One region of the Staphylococcus delphini genome, then DNA from elsewhere that is predicted to be linked to it. Evidence: predicted binding sites of a transcription regulator. Region 1 holds the regulator's gene; the other holds the start of a gene.
The links. Region 1 encodes LexA, which represses DNA repair genes until DNA is damaged. Its sites were predicted from a motif close to CGAACATATGTTCG; they were not measured.
Positions count from the first base shown of each region.

Region 1 (10,744 bases):
AAGCCCATGACACTTTGTGGATTAAAGTTTGCATAAATCGTGACGGCTGCAATGAAAATAAATGTTGTGTATAAAGCGCGTAATGGCAATTGTGAACGTGAATGAATGTGACCTAAAAATTTCGGTGCTTGTCCGTCTTGACTTAATGAGAACAACATACGACTTGTTGTAAAAACACCTGAATTTGCAGCTGAAAGTAATGATGTTAAAATTACTGCGTTGATGACAGAAGCTGCAAAAGCAATACCGACTCTATCAAAAACAATCGTAAATGGACTTTGAGCGATTGAACCACTTTGATTGAGTAATGTTGGATCTGCATAGGATAAAATGGCAGAAATCACCGCGATTGACAATACATAGAATAATAAAATACGCCAGAAAACTTGCTTGATCGCACGTGGCATAGACGTTTTTGGATTATCTGATTCACCTGCTGTTACTGCAACGACCTCAGTTCCACCAACGGAAAATCCTGCGATTAATAAGACGCTTAAGAATCCTGAAACACCACCAACAAATGGGGCTTCACCCGTTGTAAAGTGCTCGAAACCGTAATAATGGCCTCCTAAAATACCGAAAATCATTAAAATGCCTAAGACGATGAAAATAATGATTGTGACCACTTTAATTAAAGAAAGCCAAAATTCAGCTTCACCAAACGCTTTAACGGTAAAGATGTTCACTAAAAATAATAAGACTATAAAGATTAAACTCCATACAAGCGGTGAGAAGAAATGAAATGCATCCCAATAGTTAATGACACTCGATGCAACGATAATATCAACACTTGTGACTAGCGACCAAATTGTCCAGTATAACCAGCCCATCGTAAAACCTAAAGATGGGTCTACAAAACGATTGGCATAACTGCTAAATGCCCCAGACACAGGGTAAAAAGTGGCCATTTCTCCTATCGATGACATTAAAAAGTATAACATCACCCCGATGACTAGATAGGCGAGTATCGCACCACCTGGACCAGCTTGAGCGATTACGCCGCCAGTTGCGACAAAGAGCCCTGTACCAATCGCGCCTCCAATGGCAATCATTGTAATATGCCTTGATTGGAGGCCTCTACTTAATTTTTTTTCTTCCATACATATCTTCTCCTCAACAATTAGCTTTCTATATATTTTACTTGTTAAGGAGATGAGTTTCAATAAAAATTTGTGACTTTAAAGCGATAAAATATTTTGTGAAATATTATAGGGTGTGAAAAATAGAAAATACGGTGGAGAAATTCGTCGTGATACAAAGTGTGTAAGCAGTTTTGTGGTCAATATGTAGAAAAGTTGTAAGATGATAAGGCAAATAAAAAAGTCAAATGATGTTCGAAATCATTTGACTTATGTCGTATTTTAATTATAAGCAAGGTGACGCGCTCGCTAACGCATTGATGCACTTGCGTGATAAGCGTCGCACAATCAATGACAGTGATCGTTCACTATGATTATTTTGTTTCTCTGTGTAGAGTGTGTTTGTTTAATCTTGGGCAATACTTCATCATTTCAATACGCTCAGGATTAGTTCGTTTGTTTTTAGTTGTGATGTAGTTACGGTCACCACATTCAGTACATGCTAATGTTACATTTACGCGCATGACTAGTCCCTCCTTTTCAAATTGAAACTATTACGATTTATTATTTTAGCACGAGCCAGGCGTTTTGCCAACTCTTTTTTATTTTCATCAATTAAAGTCTTGCCAAGAAGAAGAGACATGTGCTAATATGTAAAACGTAATGATTACGATTTGTAAGGAGTGTTCATATATATGGCTAAAAAGTCGAAAATTGTCAAAGAGCAAAAAAGAGAAGCATTAGTCGCAAAATATGCTGAATTACGTAGAGAATTAAAAGCAAAAGGTGACTATGAAGCATTAAGAAAATTACCAAGAGATTCTTCGCCAACACGTTTAACACGCAGATGTAAAGTGACAGGTCGACCTCGTGGTGTGTTACGTAAATTTGAAATGTCTCGTATTGCATTTAGAGAACATGCACATAAAGGTCAAATTCCTGGCGTTAAAAAATCAAGTTGGTAAAGCGATTTCCTCTTTATTTTACTTTGTTCCTTAAAGATAGTATATTATCAAAGGAATAAAAAGATAAAGGGGCTTTTTTTATGAGAATTTTTGACTATGAAGATATCCAACTCATCCCGAATAAAAGTATTGTAAAAAGTCGTTCAGAAATCGATACATCAGTTCAATTTGGACCGAAACGTTTTAAATTACCAGTTGTGCCAGCCAATATGCAAACAGTGATGAATGAACCTTTGGCTGAATGGTTTGCGCAAAATGATTACTTCTATATTATGCACCGATTTGATGAAGCAGCGCGTTTACCATTTGTTAAAAAGATGCAAAGTAAAGGGTTATATGCTTCAATTTCTGTAGGTGTGAAACCTGGTGAATTTGAATTTATTGATGCATTGAAAGCTGAGAATCTTACACCAGAATATATTACAATTGATATTGCGCATGGGCATTCAGATCAAGTGATTGACATGATTCAATATATTAAGGAACATTTACCTAAAGCGTTTGTCATTGCAGGTAACGTCGGTACACCAGAAGGCGTCAGAGAACTTGAAAACGCGGGCGCTGATGCAACGAAAGTCGGCATTGGTCCGGGGCGTGTTTGTATTACAAAAATTAAAACTGGATTTGGGACAGGTGGATGGCAATTAGCTGCAGTCAATCATTGTAGTAAAGCTGCCCGTAAACCTATTATTGCAGACGGTGGTATTCGTACACATGGCGATATTGCAAAATCAGTGCGCTTTGGTGCATCGATGGTCATGATTGGCTCCCTCTTTGCGGCTCACGAGGAATCACCGGGGGAAACAGTTGAAATAGAAGGTAAAAAATACAAAGAGTACTTTGGTAGTGCATCAGAATATCAAAAAGGCGAACGTAAAAATGTTGAAGGCAAAAAGATGTTTGTAGAGCATAAAGGCTCACTGCAAGATACACTTGTAGAGATGCAGGAAGATTTGCAAAGCTCGATTTCATATGCGGGCGGCAAAGATGTTGATGCATTGAGAAAAGTAGATTATGTTATTGTACGCAATTCTATATTTAACGGAGACCGTGACTAAAAGGAGCTGTTCATTATCAAAAAATTTCTTTCAATGATTGGTGTCGGAATTATTCTCTTATTACTCGTACCCATTCAGCCGATTGAAACATTTTCTAAAATTGCGACACCGATTACCCAACAAATCGATCAACTTGTAGAAGGTAAAACGAACGAAACAACACTCAAAAAACCGAATGAACAAAAATTTGCAATTAGAAATATACAAATGAATATGAGTCGCGAAGAAGTCGAACAAAAGTTAGGTCAACCTGAGTCAGAAATTGGTAATGAATACGGAACAAAATGGGAAGTTTATCATCAAGATTTTAGCAACTTTGTGATGGTCAGCTATATTGACAATAAGGTGCATGGTTTATATACAAATCAAAATATGATTACATCGAAAAGTGGTGTCAAATACGGAACGGCTCAAAAAGCGGTACGTAAAGAACTTGGCCAACCAATTAAAGGGATTCAAAAAGGTCGCACCATTTATGAAAATGATAACGATGAATACGATATATTTGATAAAGACGGAATTTATACGACTGCCTTTTATGATCAACATGAAAATAATCAATTAACAGGATTGATGCAAATCAGTCATCAAATGGAAAATAGATTGAACAGTCAATATGCAGCCCCATCAAAATATTTACAAGAAAGTTTTGAGAAAGAAGATTATTATTTATTAAATGCTGAGAGAGTTCAAAAAGGCTTGCAACCCCTGAGCTATTCGAACAAATTAGCTGGCACTGCGCGTAAACATAGTACTGACATGGCTGAAAATCAATATTTTGACCATACAAATCTTAAAGGTGAATCACCATTTGATCGTATGGAAAAAGACGGCCATCAATATCAGACAGCGGCAGAAAACTTGGCATATGGTCAAACGAGTGCGATTTTTGCGCATCATGGCTTAATGAATTCAAGTGGCCATCGTAAAAATATTTTGAATGAAAATGTCAAAACAATCGGTATAGGTGTTGACTTTAATGAGAAACGCCAGCCGTATTGGACTGAAAATTATATAGGATAATGTTTTGAATGGTAATTTTGGGGAATAGCAATCATGGAAGTGATTTAAATGACATCAAAGCAGAACCATTCAAAGCAAAATACTGTGAATAAAAAGAAAACAACAGATGATATTTTAATACAAGTGAAAAAAATTCTGAATAAAAATTAGAAAGAGCGGACCTTACATATCAGTTGTAAGGTCCGTTTTTTGAAGGAGTGGTTTACGCAAGATTACATTTCTCTAAACAAGCCAATGACTTTACCTAATACTGTAACTTGTTCTAGATAAATAGGTTCTAAACTACTATTTTCTGGTTGTAAACGATAACGATTTTTTTCTTTGTAGAAACGTTTTACAGTAGCCTCATCTTCCTCAGTCATTGCAACAATGATGTCACCATTTTCAGCAATCGATTGACTTCTTACAATGACTTTATCTCCGTCTAGAATACCAGCTTCAATCATACTATCTCCCACAACGTTAAGGATAAAAATCTGGCCGTTATGTGTCGATGTAAAATGTTCAGGTAACGGATAATACTCTTCAACATTTTCAATAGCAGAAATAGGTGTTCCTGCTGTAACTTTACCGATGACAGGCACATAGATTGTTTCTTCCATATTCACAGGTTCGCCCATCAATTCATTCACAATCTCTATAGCGCGCGGTTTCGTAGGGTCTCGTCGAATATAACCTTTTTCTTCTAATCTTGACAAATGCCCATGTACAGTCGAACTTGAAGCTAACCCCACAGCCTCACCAATTTCACGAACACTTGGTGGATATCCTTTTGATTGCACGACATGTTTAATAAATTCAAATATTTCACTTTGTCTTTTTGTTAATTCTCTCATTTTCCACACTCCTTCTCAGTACTATTTGTTGATATTATAACATACCACACGAACATTAACAAACGTTTGTTCGTTTTGGTGTTGACATAGAACATTCGTTCTGTTAGATTATTAATACAAACAAACGTTCGAGGAGTGACGAAGATGCTTCACATTAAAAGTTCAGAGGTTTACTTGTTCTTATCAGTGTTTATCATTTCTTTAATTTTATTTTTATCATTCTTTTTACTCGCCACTGATGCAAGCAAAACAGAACAAACGTACGAAATGACAGATCATCAACTTAAAACGACACAAACAGAACAACATCAAAAATACGAACAGCAGCGCAATCATACCAACGAACAGTCCGTTGTAGCCGTGACGCTGAGTCATTAAATAAGCCACACAAAGACCATAGAGAGAAAAAGGTTCAGGTTATCTTCTCTATGGTCTTTTTCTAGTTTCTTCTTTAATATGTGTAAATTCTTTAAAAATACGAAAGGGTCTTTTTAGTGGAGGAAATGAAATACTATATGAGAAAAAAGTATTAGTTCTGAATAACGCTCAAACAATGACAGCGCTTACTTTCGTACCGAGTTCAAGCGTTTGGTTTTATAACATTTTTCTGTTATATTTTTGTAAAGAAAATCACGGAGGAGAGCTCATATGCTTAGTAAAGAAAAGTTAAATCGAATTAATGAACTCGCAAATAAGAAAAAAAGTGAAGGCCTTACTGAAACGGAAGCAAAAGAACAATCTCAATTAAGAAGTGAGTATCTAGAAGTATTTAGAAGCAGTTTTAAAAGCCAAATCGAAAACACAAAAGTGATAGATCCAGATGGCAACGATGTAACGCCTGAAAAATTAAAAGAAGTTCAAAAGCAAAATCAATTGCGTAGTTAGTATTTTTGAATAAAATGGATAACGCGGTGCCATTTATTAGGCTTCGGACACTGTTTCGGTTATAATGTAATTATGATATGGAATGAGAAAGGAAGGATTTTCAAATGAGTCAACGAAATGATAGCTTAGCTATAAATACAATACGTGGATTAAGTATTGATGCTATTGAGAAAGCGAATTCAGGTCACCCTGGTTTACCAATGGGGGCAGCACCAATGGCATATACTTTATGGACACGCCATTTAAACTTTAATCCAAATTCACATGAATATTTCAACAGAGATCGCTTTATTTTATCAGCAGGTCACGGATCAGCATTACTTTATAGTTTATTACATGTGTCTGGTTCACTTGAACTTGATGAGTTAAAACAGTTTAGACAATGGGATTCTAAAACACCAGGACACCCAGAATATCACCATACACAAGGCGTAGAAATTACGACTGGACCACTTGGACAAGGTTTTGCAATGTCAGTTGGTATGGCAATGGCTGAAAAACATTTAGCTGCTAAATTCAACAAAGATATCGACGTTGTTGATCACTACACTTATGTATTGGCATCTGACGGTGACTTAATGGAAGGTATTTCACATGAAGCAGCTTCACTTGCAGGGCACTTAAAATTAGACAAATTGATTACACTTTATGATTCAAACGATATTTCTCTAGATGGGGAAGCTTCAAAAGCATTCTCTGAAGATATTAAAAAACGTTTTGAAGCTTATGGTTGGAACCACATTCTTGTAAAAGACGGTAACGACATTGAAGCGATTGATAAAGCGATTGATGAGGCTAAAGGTCAAGCTGGCCCAACAATCATTGAAGTGAAAACAATCATTGGTTACGGTTCACCTAACAAATCTAACAGTAACGCGTCACATGGTGCGCCACTTGGTGAAGAAGAACGTAACTTAACATTCGAAAGCTATAACCTTGATCCATCTAAACACTTCCATGTTGAAGATGAAGTTTATGACATTTTCAATTCGACAATGATTCAACGTGCGGATGAAAACGAAAAAGCATGGAAAGAAAAAGTGGAACAATACGCTGAGAAATACCCTGAATTATACAAAGAGTTCGAAGATGCTATGGCAGGTAAATTACCTGAAGGCTATGAAAATGAACTTCCTAAATTTGAACTTGGTCACAAAGGTGCTTCTCGTGCAGACTCTGGTGATGTGATTCAAGCCTTAAGTAAAGCAGTACCAACATTATTCGGTGGTTCAGCTGACTTAGCTTCATCAAACAAATCAAATGTTAAAAACGAAACTGACTTCTCTGCTGAAAATGGCATTGGTAAAAACGTATGGTTCGGTGTACGTGAATTCGCAATGGCTGCAGCGGTTAACGGTATGGCTGCACACGGTGGTTTACACCCATATGGTGCGACATTCTTCGTATTCAGTGACTATTTAAAACCAGCATTACGTTTAGCAGCGATTATGGGCTTGCGTTCAACATTCGTATTCACACATGACTCAATTGCTGTAGGTGAAGATGGTCCAACTCACGAACCAATCGAACAATTGGCTGGTTTAAGAGCGATTCCTAACTTAAACGTTATTCGTCCAGCTGATGGTAACGAAACACGTGTTGCATGGAAAGTCGCTGTTGAATCAAACGACACACCAACTGCATTAGTATTAACTCGTCAAGGTTTACCTGTATTAGATGTGGAAGAATCTACAGTTGAAGAAGGCGTAAGAAAAGGTGCTTACGTTGTATTCGAAACTGAAAAAGCTCCAGAATATGTTTTATTAGCATCTGGTTCAGAAGTAAGCTTAACAGTAGACGTTGCTAAAGCGCTTGAAGAACAAGGTAAAGGTGTACGTGTCGTTTCAATGCCAAACTGGAACGCATTTGAAAATCAATCAAAAGCATACCAAGATGAAATTTTATTACCACATGTTGAAAAACGTGCGGCTGTTGAAATGGCAGCTTCATTAGGTTGGCATAAATATGTTGGTATGAACGGTGTTGTCGTAGGTATCGACCGTTACGGTGCAAGTGCGCCTGGCGACTTAGTTGTTGAGAAATACGGCTTCACTAAAGAAAATGTTTTAGCAGAAATTGAAAAATTATAATTTCCTCTAAAATAGTGTCAAATATAGCGTCGAGCTCGATCAGTCGATTTTGAGCTCGGCTTTTCTTTTTGGATTTGGTATAAATTTGTCTTCCATATCTTGAAAAGCATACATAATTTTAGTAAAATGCAAAAGGATAAAGAAAGTGGGTGAAACTATGGCTACATGGTTAGCAATTTTATTAATTGTTATTGCACTTATCGGTGGATTAGTTGGGGGCTTTTTCTTAGCACGTAAATATATGATGGATTATTTAAAGAAAAACCCACCAATCAATGAAGAAATGTTACGCATGATGATGATGCAGATGGGACAAAAACCATCTCAAAAGAAAATTAATCAAATGATGACAATGATGAACAAAAACATGGATAAAAAAATGTAATGTTCTTTAACGTTAACGATAGCAAGGATTTGTGCTGGAATTAGAAACGCGCACATCCTTGCTATTTTCTTTTTTGAATGTATCTGAAACAGAAGTTTTGGATTCAACCGTTCAATTATACTTTTTAGTTTGGAAAACTGCTGAATATATTCGTTTTCCATTCAAAACGACAAGTATAGACTATTACTCATTTGGGGTGTCATATGATATACTTATTGGTATCTTTGGATGATGTTAGGAGGAGCAGCGTTGACATATTTAGTTCTATCCATACTCATTGCGTTTGTAATGGGTGCAGGTGTCATTGTCATTAGAATGAAGGCGCAAAAATATCCAGTAAATACAAAGAAAATTATTTTGCCTCCTTTCTTTATGGCTACGGGCGCACTGATGTATGTCGTCCCTTATTTTAGATTAACTGGGTTTGAAATCATTGAATCCGTCGTGTTAGGGGTTGTTTTTTCAAGTGTACTCATCATGACCTCGCATTTTGAAGTCAAAGGTAGCCAAATTTATTTAAAAAAATCTAAAGCATTCCCATTTGTACTGGTCACGTTATTACTGATTCGTACAGTACTGAAAGTCTTTTTAGGTAATTCTGTAGACCCTGGGGAATTAGCGGGGATGTTCTTCTTGCTCGCGTTTAGTATGCTTGTACCTTGGCGACTTGCGATGCTTTATCGATATAAAAAAATCAAAAATCAAATTGTCGCATCATGAGTATGTTATTGACCTTTGCAGTGAGCGTGCTGCGAGGTCTTTTTCTATAGTTGAAAGCAAGTGCAAAATGATAATAAAAATCGTCGGTCGTCACTTGAAATGAACCGTAGCATGCTATAAAATAAAGTCGAACATTTGTTCTGAGGTGATGGAATTGAAATTAATACATACGGCCGATTGGCATTTAGGCAAAGTTTTAAACGGTCATTCGTTTTTGGAAGATCAGCAATATGTTTTAAAACAATTGATTGAAGTGCTTGAACATGAACAACCGGATGCGCTCATTATTGCAGGAGATATTTATGATACGGCTTATCCGAGTAAATACGTGATTCAACTGATGGAAGAAACGATTGCAAAAATCAATTTAGAGATGCAAATTCCGATTGTGATGATTAATGGCAATCACGATGGTAAAGAACGTTTGCGCTATGGTGCTTCTTGGTTTCGACATAATCAACTTTATATTACGACAGAAATTGAGCAATTTTTTGAACCAGTGATTTTGGGGAATGTGGCCATTTATACGCTGCCGTTTTTTACTTTATCTGAAGCACGTGAGTATTTAGAAGTTTCTGTAGAATATTATGAAGAGGCTGTGAAAAAACTAGTCGATCAAGTACGACCACAGTTAAATCCTGCAATGACGAACATTTTAGTGGGGCATTTTACGCTGACAGGTGCGCCAAAAAGTGATTCGGAACGCGACATTACGATAGGTACCATTGAAGCGGTATCGCCACAATTTTTGTTGGATTTTGATGCGGTCATGCTGGGACATATTCATCATCCTTTTGCGAGTCAGTATCAAAACGTCGTGTATAGTGGTTCGCTGTTACAATACTCATTTTCCGAAGTGCAACAAGCTAAGGGCGTGCGCCTATTTCATATTGAAGCCGATCAAGCGATGCGACAAAGTTTTATCCCGTTAAAGCCAGCACGTGAGTTAGAAGTTGTGGAAGCAAGTTTTGACGATATTATGAACGGCCGATTTAAGCGTAAAAGTGATGACAGTTATTTTCATTTTAATGTTGAACATTTAACGCATGTCAAAGACCCTATGCAAAAGTTGAAACAGATTTATCCAAATACATTATCTTTAACACAACAAACGCTACCGTCATCTTATCAGTCTAAAATACTGACAGATGTTAAAAAGTTATCCCCATTAGATATCGTAGACCGATTCTACTCTGAAATGACGACCGGTACGCTTTCAGAGACGCAAAAAAGTAATGTCATCCAGTTGTTAGAAACGATGAATGAGGAGGAATAATCATGAAACCATTAAAATTGCATCTTCAAAATTTCGGCCCATTTTTAGATGAGACGATTGATTTCTCCCGCATCCAATCCAATCAACTGTTTCTGATTAGTGGTAAGACAGGTTCAGGTAAAACAATGATTTTTGATGGGATTGTGTATGCATTGTATGGGCGTGCATCTACAGAAAAAAGAGAAGTGAAACATTTAAGAAGTCATTTTGCAGATGCTACCAAACCTTTAACCGTCACGTTTGAATTTGAAATTTCTGGTAGATTATATAAAGTCGTTCGTGAAGCATCGTTTTTAAAACCGGGTAATAAAAATGAAACGAAACCGAAGCTTGAAGTGTATCGTCATGAGGCAGGACGTTTTGAACTCATAGAAAGCACGATTCAAGCAGGGGAACGCTTTATTTTAGATCTTCTAAAACTTAAGCA
Region 1 is NZ_LR134263.1:1,652,993-1,663,736, reverse strand. It holds gene EL101_RS07900 (amino acid permease) at 1-1,100, opposite strand, end outside; gene rpmG (50S ribosomal protein L33) at 1,454-1,603, opposite strand; gene rpsN (30S ribosomal protein S14) at 1,775-2,044, shown strand; gene guaC (GMP reductase) at 2,125-3,102, shown strand; gene EL101_RS07880 (CAP domain-containing protein) at 3,136-4,125, shown strand; gene lexA (transcriptional repressor LexA) at 4,338-4,961, opposite strand; gene sosA (DNA damage-induced cell division inhibitor SosA) at 5,106-5,339, shown strand; gene EL101_RS07865 (DUF896 domain-containing protein) at 5,610-5,846, shown strand; gene tkt (transketolase) at 5,951-7,936, shown strand; gene EL101_RS07855 (YneF family protein) at 8,094-8,321, shown strand; gene EL101_RS07850 (CcdC family protein) at 8,571-9,041, shown strand; gene sbcD (exonuclease subunit SbcD) at 9,196-10,317, shown strand; gene sbcC (exonuclease subunit SbcC) at 10,320-10,744, shown strand, end outside.

Region 2 (10,744 bases), 620 kb from region 1:
TAAAGAAAATATTTCAATCTTTGCGGACGAATTTCATGAAATATTAAGAACGTCAGAATCTATCCCAACAACGAGTCAACCTGCCATTGGTGAAATGATCAGTGCGTACGAAGCGTATAGAGATGAAGGTTACACGGATGTTATTGTTGTGCATCTTTCAAGTGGCATCAGTGGGGCATATCAAACGGCGATGCAAGCTTCAACAATGGTCGAGGGGATTCGTGTACATCCAGTCGATTCCAAAATAGCATGTTTACCTGAAGGCTCCCTTGTATTGCGTGCTTTAGACTTGATTGAACAAGGATTAGATGTCGAGGCAATATTGGCAGACCTAGACGATATGGTTCAACATGTAGGGGCATTTTTAGTTGTAGATGACTTGAAGAACTTGCATAAAAGTGGCCGTATTACAGGTGCCCAAGCGTGGATTGGAAATTTATTGAAGATGAAACCTGTACTGACATTTGAAGATGGTTTGATTGTCCCTTACGAAAAAGTGCGTACGAAAAAAAGAGCGCTAAAGTTAATTGAAGATAAAGCGGTTGAATTATCGAACGAATATGAACAGTCGACGATTATGGTCATTGGTGGCGATGATAGAGAAGAGTCTCAAGGCGTTTACAAAGATCTCAAAGAAAAGTATCCGAATAAAAATATTGTCTTTTCAGAACTGGGTCCCGTTATTACATCGCATTTAGGATTAGGTGGATTTGGTATCGGCGTCGTCAACCGTCATATCGATGTTCCTGATTCAATCAATGCTGAACGTTAACAATCAAATGCGTTTAAAGCAGCTTCCTAGGTAGGGGGCTGTTTTTATTTTGAAGAGATGTCGTATTAAAAGTAGGTACGGTCAGAAAAAATTTTTCCAATTAAAAAAGTAAAATGAGGCGTTGGGACGTGTATGTTATTGAAAGGAGCTTCAAAATGTATTTTAATGGCCAACTCGTAACAGACGCGACGTTATACGATGACAATCAAATTATTCAAGTAGACAAGGGGGTGACACGTAGATCAAATGGATGGCGATGTACACGATGTGCAACTGAGGAACGACACCACTTTTATCAATATGAAAGTGATGTGCTGAATGAAACAATCACCTATTGTCGTCACTGCATTCAAATGGGACGGATGGATAGTGTGACAGCTGTTTTTACATTGAGAAGTGTCACTTGTCGTTCGGAAGCGGCGTATCAGTTACCCTTTCAACTGTCGGCACAACAGCAATATGCCTCTGATCACATTGTTCAAGCTGTGCTGCGTCATGAATCATTATTACTTCATGCCGTGACAGGTGCAGGTAAGACCGAGATGATGTTTGAAGCCATTGCTCAAGCACGTCGTCAAGGATACAATGTCGCGGTCGTTTCACCACGGCTAGATGTGGTCATTGAAGTGAGTATGCGGATTAAGCAAACATTTTTAAATGAAGCGATTGATATATTACATCAAGCAAGTCAGCAGCAGCATGAAGCACATTTTGTCATTTCGACAGTACACCAACTGTATCGATTCAAGCGGCATTTTCACGTTATATTTATTGATGAAGTCGATGCTTTCCCACTCGCAATGGATCCCTCTTTAATGCAAACGATTGAAAATGCAGCAAGAATGGAAAAAGCACTCATTTATATGACAGCCACCCCGCCGCCGCATTTAAAAACGCAATTTGATGATGCACATACGATTACTTTACCTGCTAGATTTCATCAGCATCCTCTAGTGATTCCTACATTTAAATATTTTAAGCTTCGAGTGAACAAAGTGCAGTTTTATTTATTCACACGCATGAAAGCCCAACAAGAACAGCAACGGACAACGTTAATTTTTTTCAGTGACATACGTGAAATGAAGCGATTTTTTGAAACGTATGCGCCTTTAATGGAACGTCTAGGATTGGTTTACAGTGAAGACCCTGAACGGTTACATAAAGTAGAGGCTTTACGCAACGGTCTATACGACATCATGTTAACGACAACAATATTGGAAAGAGGATTCACGATGCCTTATTTAGATGTATGGGTGGTGGATAGTCACCGCTATACTTCAACAGCCTTAATACAAATCGCTGGACGTGTAGGACGTAAAGCTGTTTGTCCAGATGGTGACGTGTTGTTTTTGCATGAAGGACGCACAAAGGCGATGTATGATGCCCGTCGTCAAATTGCTGAAATGAATCAACTCGCAAAGAAACGAGGATGGATTAAATGAAACGCTGTCTTTTTTGTATGAATACGATGCATGATGCGATTTTAATGGCGAACCTCTTTTCTAGAACGGATCCTCTCTGCCCGAAATGTCATGAATTAATCGAGAATTGTCGTTTTGATGAGGAGAATCGATGTGCATATTGTAAAGGCAAATTAGATCTTTCAGGGGAATGCCACAATTGTCGGAACCTCACCGCTATGGGTGTACAATTTGAACACATTGAATCACTTTTTCATTATGATCATTTTGTGAAAACATTGATACATCAGTATAAATTTTTAAACGACGTCGCACTTGCGAAAGTTTTTGCACATTACATACGGATAAAACGTGTGAAAGATGAACTGATTGTACCGATGCCATCCAGTCAAGACCACGATTTACAACGCACTTTTAATCCAGTTCAAACGATACTGCATCATCTGGAATTACCTTATGTCGCATGTTTAAAAATGCGTCCTCGCTCGAAACAATTTGCGTTATCACGTTCAGAACGTTATGCAGTCGATAATCCCATTTACTTCGATAGTGATATTTCTCTGGAAAACAAAAGTATTCTCCTTATTGATGATATTTACACGACTGGTCACACTGCCCACTGTGCTGGAAATGTATTATTACAACAAAAAGTCAGAAAATTAAGTATGTTAACGTTTGCGAGATAGCGTAAACATGTTAAAATATAAGTAAGGAATATATTATAAAAAGAGGTTGAAAGGAGCGAGCACTATGATTAACTTTGAAATTCATGGAGACAACCTCACAATCACAGATGCTATTAGAAATTATATTGAGGAGAAAATTGGTAAGTTAGAACGCTATTTCACTAATGTGCCAAATGCAACAGCGCATGTGAAAGTGAAAACATATCAAAATTCAAGTACTAAAATCGAAGTGACAATTCCATTGAAAAATGTAACGCTTCGTGCAGAGGAACGACACGATGATTTATATGCAGGTATCGATTTAATTAATAATAAACTTGAACGTCAAGTTCGTAAGTATAAAACACGCGTTAATCGTAAAAACAGAGACCGTGGTTATGAAGAGGATGTATTTACAGAAGTTGAAGCGACTGAACCAGAAGTGGAACAAGAAGCAACAGCGTCTGATATCGAAATCATTCGTTCTAAAACATTCAGCTTAAAACCAATGGACTCAGAAGAAGCTGTACTACAAATGAATTTATTAGGACATGACTTCTTCGTGTTTAATGATCGTGAAACAGATGGCACAAGCATTGTTTATCGTCGTAAAGATGGTAAATACGGTTTGATTGAAACTGAATAATCTCTAATCATGATAAAGAGATGACGTTCATTGCGTGGCACAACTCGATAACTAAAAAATCTTGATTGAACGCGTGATGAGTCGTACAAAAAAGGGTGGGGCAAGTGTATAAATCTAATCAGATGCATTAGATTTAAAGCTTGTCCCTTCTTTTATCAAATGGGAAATGTTTGTGTGCCGTATGGTTCAAAAGTCTGACTACAAGTTTTATATTTGGTTTATACGTCGAACGTCTTTCATAGTAGGAAGTTGATTCGAATATCATAAAGAAACATCATGCATTGTTATTTGACGGTATGAGGTATTATAATAAAATTGTTAAATGATACGTATATATATAAGTGGTTTGAGTATAAATTTATACCGAAAAATGATATGATGGATAGTTGTAAGCGGCACAGTTTTATGGCTAAAGGAGCGAACAAAATGGGTTTGATAACTAAAATGATTGACGGTAATAAACGAGAAGTCAAACGTTTAAGTAAGTTAGCAGATAAAGTCATCGCATTAGAAGAAGATATTGCATTGCTAACTGATGAAGAAATGAGAGCGAAGACGAAAGCTTTCCAAGAAGAACTTCAACAAATAGAAGACATTAAAAAACAGAATAATAAATTAGATGATATTTTACCGGAAGCCTTCGCACTTGTACGTGAAGCTTCTAAACGTGTGTTCAATATGACACCATATAAAGTACAAATCATGGGTGGGATCGCCATTCATAAAGGTGATATTGCAGAGATGAGAACCGGTGAAGGTAAAACATTAACTGCAACGATGCCAACCTATTTAAATGCATTAACTGGTCGCGGTGTGCATGTCATTACGGTAAACGAATATTTATCTAGTGTTCAAAGTGAGGAAATGGCAGAACTGTACAATTTCTTAGGTCTGTCAGTCGGCTTGAATCTCAATAGTTTAAGTACAGTAGAAAAACGTGAAGCTTATAGTAAAGATATCACGTACAGTACAAATAATGAACTTGGCTTTGACTATTTACGTGACAACATGGTGAATTACAAAGAAGACCGTGTGATGCGACCATTGCATTTTGCGATTATTGATGAGGTCGACTCAATTTTAATCGATGAAGCCCGTACGCCGTTAATTATTTCAGGTGAAGCGGAGAAATCTACATCTTTATATACACAAGCGAATGTATTTTCAAAAATGCTTAAAGCTGAAGAAGATTATAACTATGATGTCCAAACGAAAAGCATTCAGTTGACGGAACAAGGTATCGACAAGGCAGAACGCATGTTTAAAATTGAAAACTTATACGATGTGAAACATGTAGATGTGATTCACCATATTAACCTTGCTTTACGTGCGCATTATACAATGCAGCGTGACGTAGATTACATGGTAACCGGTGGCGAAATTCTGATCGTTGACCAATTTACAGGTCGTACAATGCCAGGACGTCGTTTCTCAGAAGGTTTACACCAAGCGATTGAAGCGAAAGAAAATGTACAAATTCAAAACGAATCTAAGACAATGGCGTCGATTACCTTCCAAAACTATTTCAGAATGTACAACAAGTTAGCGGGTATGACAGGTACAGCTAAAACAGAGGAAGAAGAGTTCCGTAATATTTACAACATGACTGTAACTCAAATTCCAACGAACCGACCTGTCCAACGTGTCGACCGTTCAGACTTAATTTATGTGAGTCAAAAAGGTAAATTTGATGCGGTTGTTGAAGAAGTGATTGAAAAACATCGCAAAGGTCAGCCTGTATTATTAGGTACTGTCGCAGTAGAAACATCGGAATATATCTCGAATTTATTGAAAAAACGCGGTATTCGTCATAGTGTGCTTAATGCGAAAAACCATGAAAGAGAAGCGGAAATTGTTTCAGGTGCAGGGCAAAGAGGCGCTGTAACGATTGCGACAAACATGGCCGGACGTGGGACAGACATTAAACTAGGTGAAGGTGTTGAAGAGCTAGGTGGTCTAGCCGTCATTGGTACGGAACGTCATGAATCACGCCGTATTGATGATCAGTTGCGTGGTCGTTCAGGTCGTCAAGGTGATAAAGGGGACAGTCGTTTCTATTTATCATTACAAGATGATTTGATGGTGCGCTTTGGTTCGGAACGTATGCAGGCGATGATGAGTCGTCTAGGCATGGATGATTCTACGCCGATTGAATCTAAAATGGTATCACGTGCTGTAGAGTCTGCACAAAAACGTGTAGAAGGTAACAACTTTGATGCGCGTAAACGTATTTTGGAATATGATGAAGTTTTACGTAAACAGCGTGAAATCATGTATGAAGAACGTAATCAAATCATTGACCAAGATCAAAGTACCGACCTAGTGATGCAAATGATGCATTCCACATTAGACCGCGCATTGCTACATTACGTGAATGAAGACGAAGAAAAGATGGACTACGAGCCACTCATTCACTATGTTCAAGACATCTTTTTACATGAAGGTGACTTAACAGAAAGTGAAATTAATGGCAAAGATAGAGAAGATATGTTTGAAGTCATTTGGGCGAAAATTGAAGCTGCATATAATCGTCAAAAAGATCAACTTGGCGAGCGTATGCCGGAGTTTGAACGTATGATATTATTGCGTTCAATCGACAATCATTGGACATCACATATTGATACAATGGACCAACTCCGTCAAGGGATTCATTTACGTTCGTATGGTCAACAAAATCCATTGCGTGACTATCAAAACGAAGGACATCAATTGTTCGATATGATGATGCAAAGTATTGAAGAAGATGTCAGCAAATATATTCTGAAATCTGTCATCACGGTAGAAGAAGATGTTGAACGTGAGAAAACGAAAGAGTTAGAAGGTAAACACGTTTCAGCTGAAGATGGCAAAGAAAAAGTTAAACCACAACCTATTGTAAAAGAACATGAGGTCGGACGTAATGAACCATGTCCATGTGGAAGCGGCAAAAAATATAAAAATTGTCATGGCAAATAGTGGTGACAATAGTTGAATATTTAAAAGGAGCGATACATGATGGAATTGTCCGAACTTAAACGCAATATGGATAGTTATAGCGCAAAATTAGAACAACTTAGGGGGTCTCTTTGACTTAGAAAACAAAGAGACGAACATCCAAGAATACGAAGAGATGATGGCGGACCCACAGTTTTGGGATAATCAAGAGCGTGCGCAAACGATTATCGATCAAAACAATGCGATTAAATCCGTTGTAAACAATTACTATGAAGTTGCTGAAACGCTTGAAGAGATGGTGGCGACGTATGAATTGCTACAAGAAGAATATGATGACGAAATGAAAGATGATTTAGAACAAGAAGTCATTGGATTCCAAACGAAAGTGGATCAATTCGAATTGCAACTCTTGCTGGATGGCGAGCATGATGCAAACAATGCCATTCTCGAGCTACATCCTGGTGCGGGTGGTACAGAATCTCAAGACTGGACAAATATGTTGTTACGCATGTACCAACGTTATTGCGAACAGCAAGGATTTAAAGTAGAAATTGTGGATTACCAAGCAGGCGATGAAGCGGGTGTGAAGAGTGTTACGATGCTCGTCAAAGGACACAATGCTTATGGCTATTTAAAAGCAGAAAAAGGTGTGCACCGTCTCGTTCGTATTTCGCCGTTTGATTCTTCAGGTCGTCGCCATACGTCATTTGCGTCATGCGATGTCATTCCTGAATTTAACAACGAAAAAATCGAAGTTGAAATCAACCCAGACGATATTACTGTGGATACTTTCCGTGCTTCGGGTGCAGGGGGTCAGCATATTAACAAAACTGAATCAGCCATCCGTATTACGCACCATCCGACAGGTATTGTTGTGAATAACCAAAATGAACGTTCACAAATTAAAAACCGAGAAGCAGCCATGAAAATGTTGAAAGCAAAACTTTATCAACTCGAGCTAGAGCAAAAAGAACAAGAGCTCGCTGCGATTCGTGGTGAACAAAAAGAAATTGGTTGGGGCAGTCAAATTCGTTCTTACGTGTTCCATCCTTATTCAATGGTGAAAGATCACCGTACAAACGAGGAAACGGGCAACGTCAACGCAGTCATGGACGGTGAGATTGGTCCGTTTATCGAAGCGTATTTAAGACATCAAATGCAATAAGATGAAACGTATCTCAAACTAGGGGCTAGGGCATTCAATTGTTCAAGCCCCTGAATTATATGGATGATGAAGACGTTTGATGTTTAGTATGTGCACGTACAAGCATTTTTTCAAAAGATAGAGAAACAAGTGATATAAACAATATAAATGTGTTAATATAATCAACAAATGGACATCAAATGTAAACATGACAGGAGGAGGTTGATTATGGGAATTCATCAATATTTTAAAAGGTTATCAGACTTAGAAAAGCTCATTCGATTACCCGGGAAATTTAAATACTTCGAGCATAATGTAGCCGCGCACTCTTTCAAAGTTACAAAAATTGCCCAGTATTTAGGTACGGTTGAAGAGCATCATGGCAAGACAGTGGATTGGAAAAGTTTATATGAAAAGGCGCTCAACCACGACTTTGCCGAAGTATTTACAGGAGATATTAAAACGCCTGTGAAGTATGCAAGTGGTGAATTGAAAAAACTGTTCTCACAAGTGGAAGAGGAAATGGTTGATACATTCATTAAAGAAGAAATTCCAGAACAGTATCAAGATATTTACCGCCGTCGCTTACAAGAAGGTAAAGATGACTCGTTAGAAGGACAAATTCTATCAGTCGCAGATAAAATTGATTTATTGTATGAAACATTTGGTGAAATACAAAAACGTAATCCTGAACCTCTATTTTTTGAAATTTATGAGATGAGTCTTGAAACGATTATGCAATTTGATCATCTGGCTTCCGTACAGGATTTTATTGAAAATATTATTCCAGAAATGTTAACTGAAAGATTTATACCACGCACTGAATTAAAAGAAATGACGATGCAAATCCTAAATAAAAGAAAGATGTGATAGGGTTGATTTGGTATCTATTGGCCGCTTTTTTTCCTTGTGTCCTTGTGGTTGTTTTCAGCGCGATAACGAGAAGTAAATGGATGGGAACGCTCATTACATTAGTCGTGATCGGTGCATCAGTTTATAAAGGTTTTTTCCATAATGAATGGATTATTTTCCTTGACGTTGTATCATTGTTAGCAGGGTATATTATTGTAGAAGAACTCAAAATTCATCATATCGAGCATGATAAAGAAGGCGGTATGTGATTGTTGTGCAAATGTCCTCGTAATTATAGCGGCATCAGGAGTGAATCTGACACAGTTTGAATGTAATCAGAAGCACTCCTCTTTGTGTTGGATTACGAACAAATGTTTGTATTTTGTCGTTGTGTTCTGTTAAAATATGAGTATTAAGCAGATAGGAGGCGGACAGTGAATGGAGCATCATGACTTTAAAATTGCTTCAAATTTCGAACCACAAGGGGACCAACCCCAAGCAATCAAAGCACTGGTAAAAGGGATAGAAGAAGGCAAGCGTCACCAAACATTACTCGGTGCAACAGGTACGGGTAAAACATTTACGATGAGTAATGTCATTAAAGAAGTGGGCAAACCGACGCTGATTATTGCGCATAACAAAACGTTGGCAGGGCAATTGTACAGTGAATTCAAAACCTTCTTCCCTGAAAATAGAGTGGAATATTTTGTGAGTTACTACGATTATTACCAACCAGAAGCGTATGTTCCGTCTACCGATACGTTTATTGAAAAAGATGCGTCAATTAACGATGAAATAGACCAACTCCGACATTCAGCAACGAGTGCGCTGTTTGAACGAGATGATGTCATTATTATCGCCAGTGTAAGTTGTATTTACGGTTTAGGTAATCCAGACGAATACCGTGACTTAGTTGTGAGCATTCGTGTAGGGATGGAAATGGATAGAAGCGAGTTGTTGCGAAAGCTCGTTGACGTACAATATACACGAAACGACATTGACTTTAGACGCGGAACATTTAGAGTACGCGGCGATGTCGTTGAGATTTTCCCAGCTTCACGTGAAGAGTTATGTATTCGTGTGGAATTTTTTGGTGATGAAGTCGACCGTATTAGCGAAATTAATTATTTAACGGGTGAAGTATTAAAAGAACGTGAACACTTTGCGCTTTTCCCAGCTTCTCACTTCGTAACCCGTGAAGAAAAAATGAAGATTGCGATTGAGCGTATTGAAAAAGAATTAGAAGAACAACTGGCATATTTAAGAAGTGAAAATAAATTACTCGAGGCGCAACGTTTAGAACAACGAACGAATTATGATTTAGAGATGATGCGCGAAATGGGCTTTACGTCGGGGATTGAAAACTATTCGGTTCATCTTACGTTACGACCACTTGGCTCTACACCGTACACTTTGTTAGATTATTTTGGTGATGATTGGCTGATTATGATTGATGAGTCGCATGTAACGTTACCTCAGATTCGTGGTATGTACAACGGTGACCAAGCACGTAAAAAAGTGTTAGTTGAGCATGGTTTCCGTCTTCCGAGTGCTTTAGACAACAGACCATTGAAGTTTGAAGAGTTCGAACAAAAAGCGAAACAACTCGTTTATGTATCGGCGACACCAGGCCCATATGAAATCGAACATACAGATGAAATGATTGAACAAATCATTCGACCAACTGGCTTGTTAGATCCGAAAATCGAAGTCCGCCCTACGAAAAATCAGATCGACGACTTGCTCAGTGAAATCCAAGAACGAACAGAACAAGGCGAACGTGTACTGATCACAACGTTAACGAAAAAAATGAGTGAGGATTTAACGACTTATTTAAAAGAAGCCGGTGTAAAGGTCAATTACTTGCACTCTGAAATTAAAACGTTAGAACGGATTGAAATTATTCGAGATTTACGTATGGGAACATTTGATGTGCTCATCGGTATTAACTTGCTTCGAGAGGGACTTGATATTCCAGAAGTATCATTAGTGGTGATTTTGGATGCGGATAAAGAAGGTTTCTTACGTTCTGAGCGTTCGTTAATCCAAACGATGGGCCGTGCAGCGCGTAATGATAAAGGGCATGTCATCATGTATGCAGATCGAATAACGGATTCCATGAAAGTCGCGATTGATGAAACGGAACGACGTCGTGAAATTCAAATCGCATACAATGAAAAACATGGCATTGTACCGAAAACAATTAATAAAGAGATTCATGATGTCATTAGTGCAACGGTCGAAACGGATGAAACAAATGAAGATCAACGTAAAGAAGTACCGAAGAAAATGACGAAAAAAGAACGTGAA
Region 2 is NZ_LR134263.1:2,275,378-2,286,121, reverse strand. It holds gene fakB1 (fatty acid kinase binding subunit FakB1) at 1-772, shown strand, start outside; gene EL101_RS10735 (DEAD/DEAH box helicase family protein) at 928-2,214, shown strand; gene EL101_RS10730 (ComF family protein) at 2,211-2,879, shown strand; gene hpf (ribosome hibernation-promoting factor, HPF/YfiA family) at 2,944-3,504, shown strand; gene secA (preprotein translocase subunit SecA) at 3,931-6,459, shown strand; one part of gene prfB (peptide chain release factor 2) at 6,499-6,570, shown strand; one part of gene prfB (peptide chain release factor 2) at 6,572-7,603, shown strand; gene EL101_RS10710 (YfbR-like 5'-deoxynucleotidase) at 7,811-8,452, shown strand; gene EL101_RS10705 (CsbA family protein) at 8,458-8,703, shown strand; gene uvrB (excinuclease ABC subunit UvrB) at 8,873-10,744, shown strand, end outside.
Region 2: the regulator LexA is predicted to act here: its motif matches at 8,799-8,812, upstream of uvrB (excinuclease ABC subunit UvrB).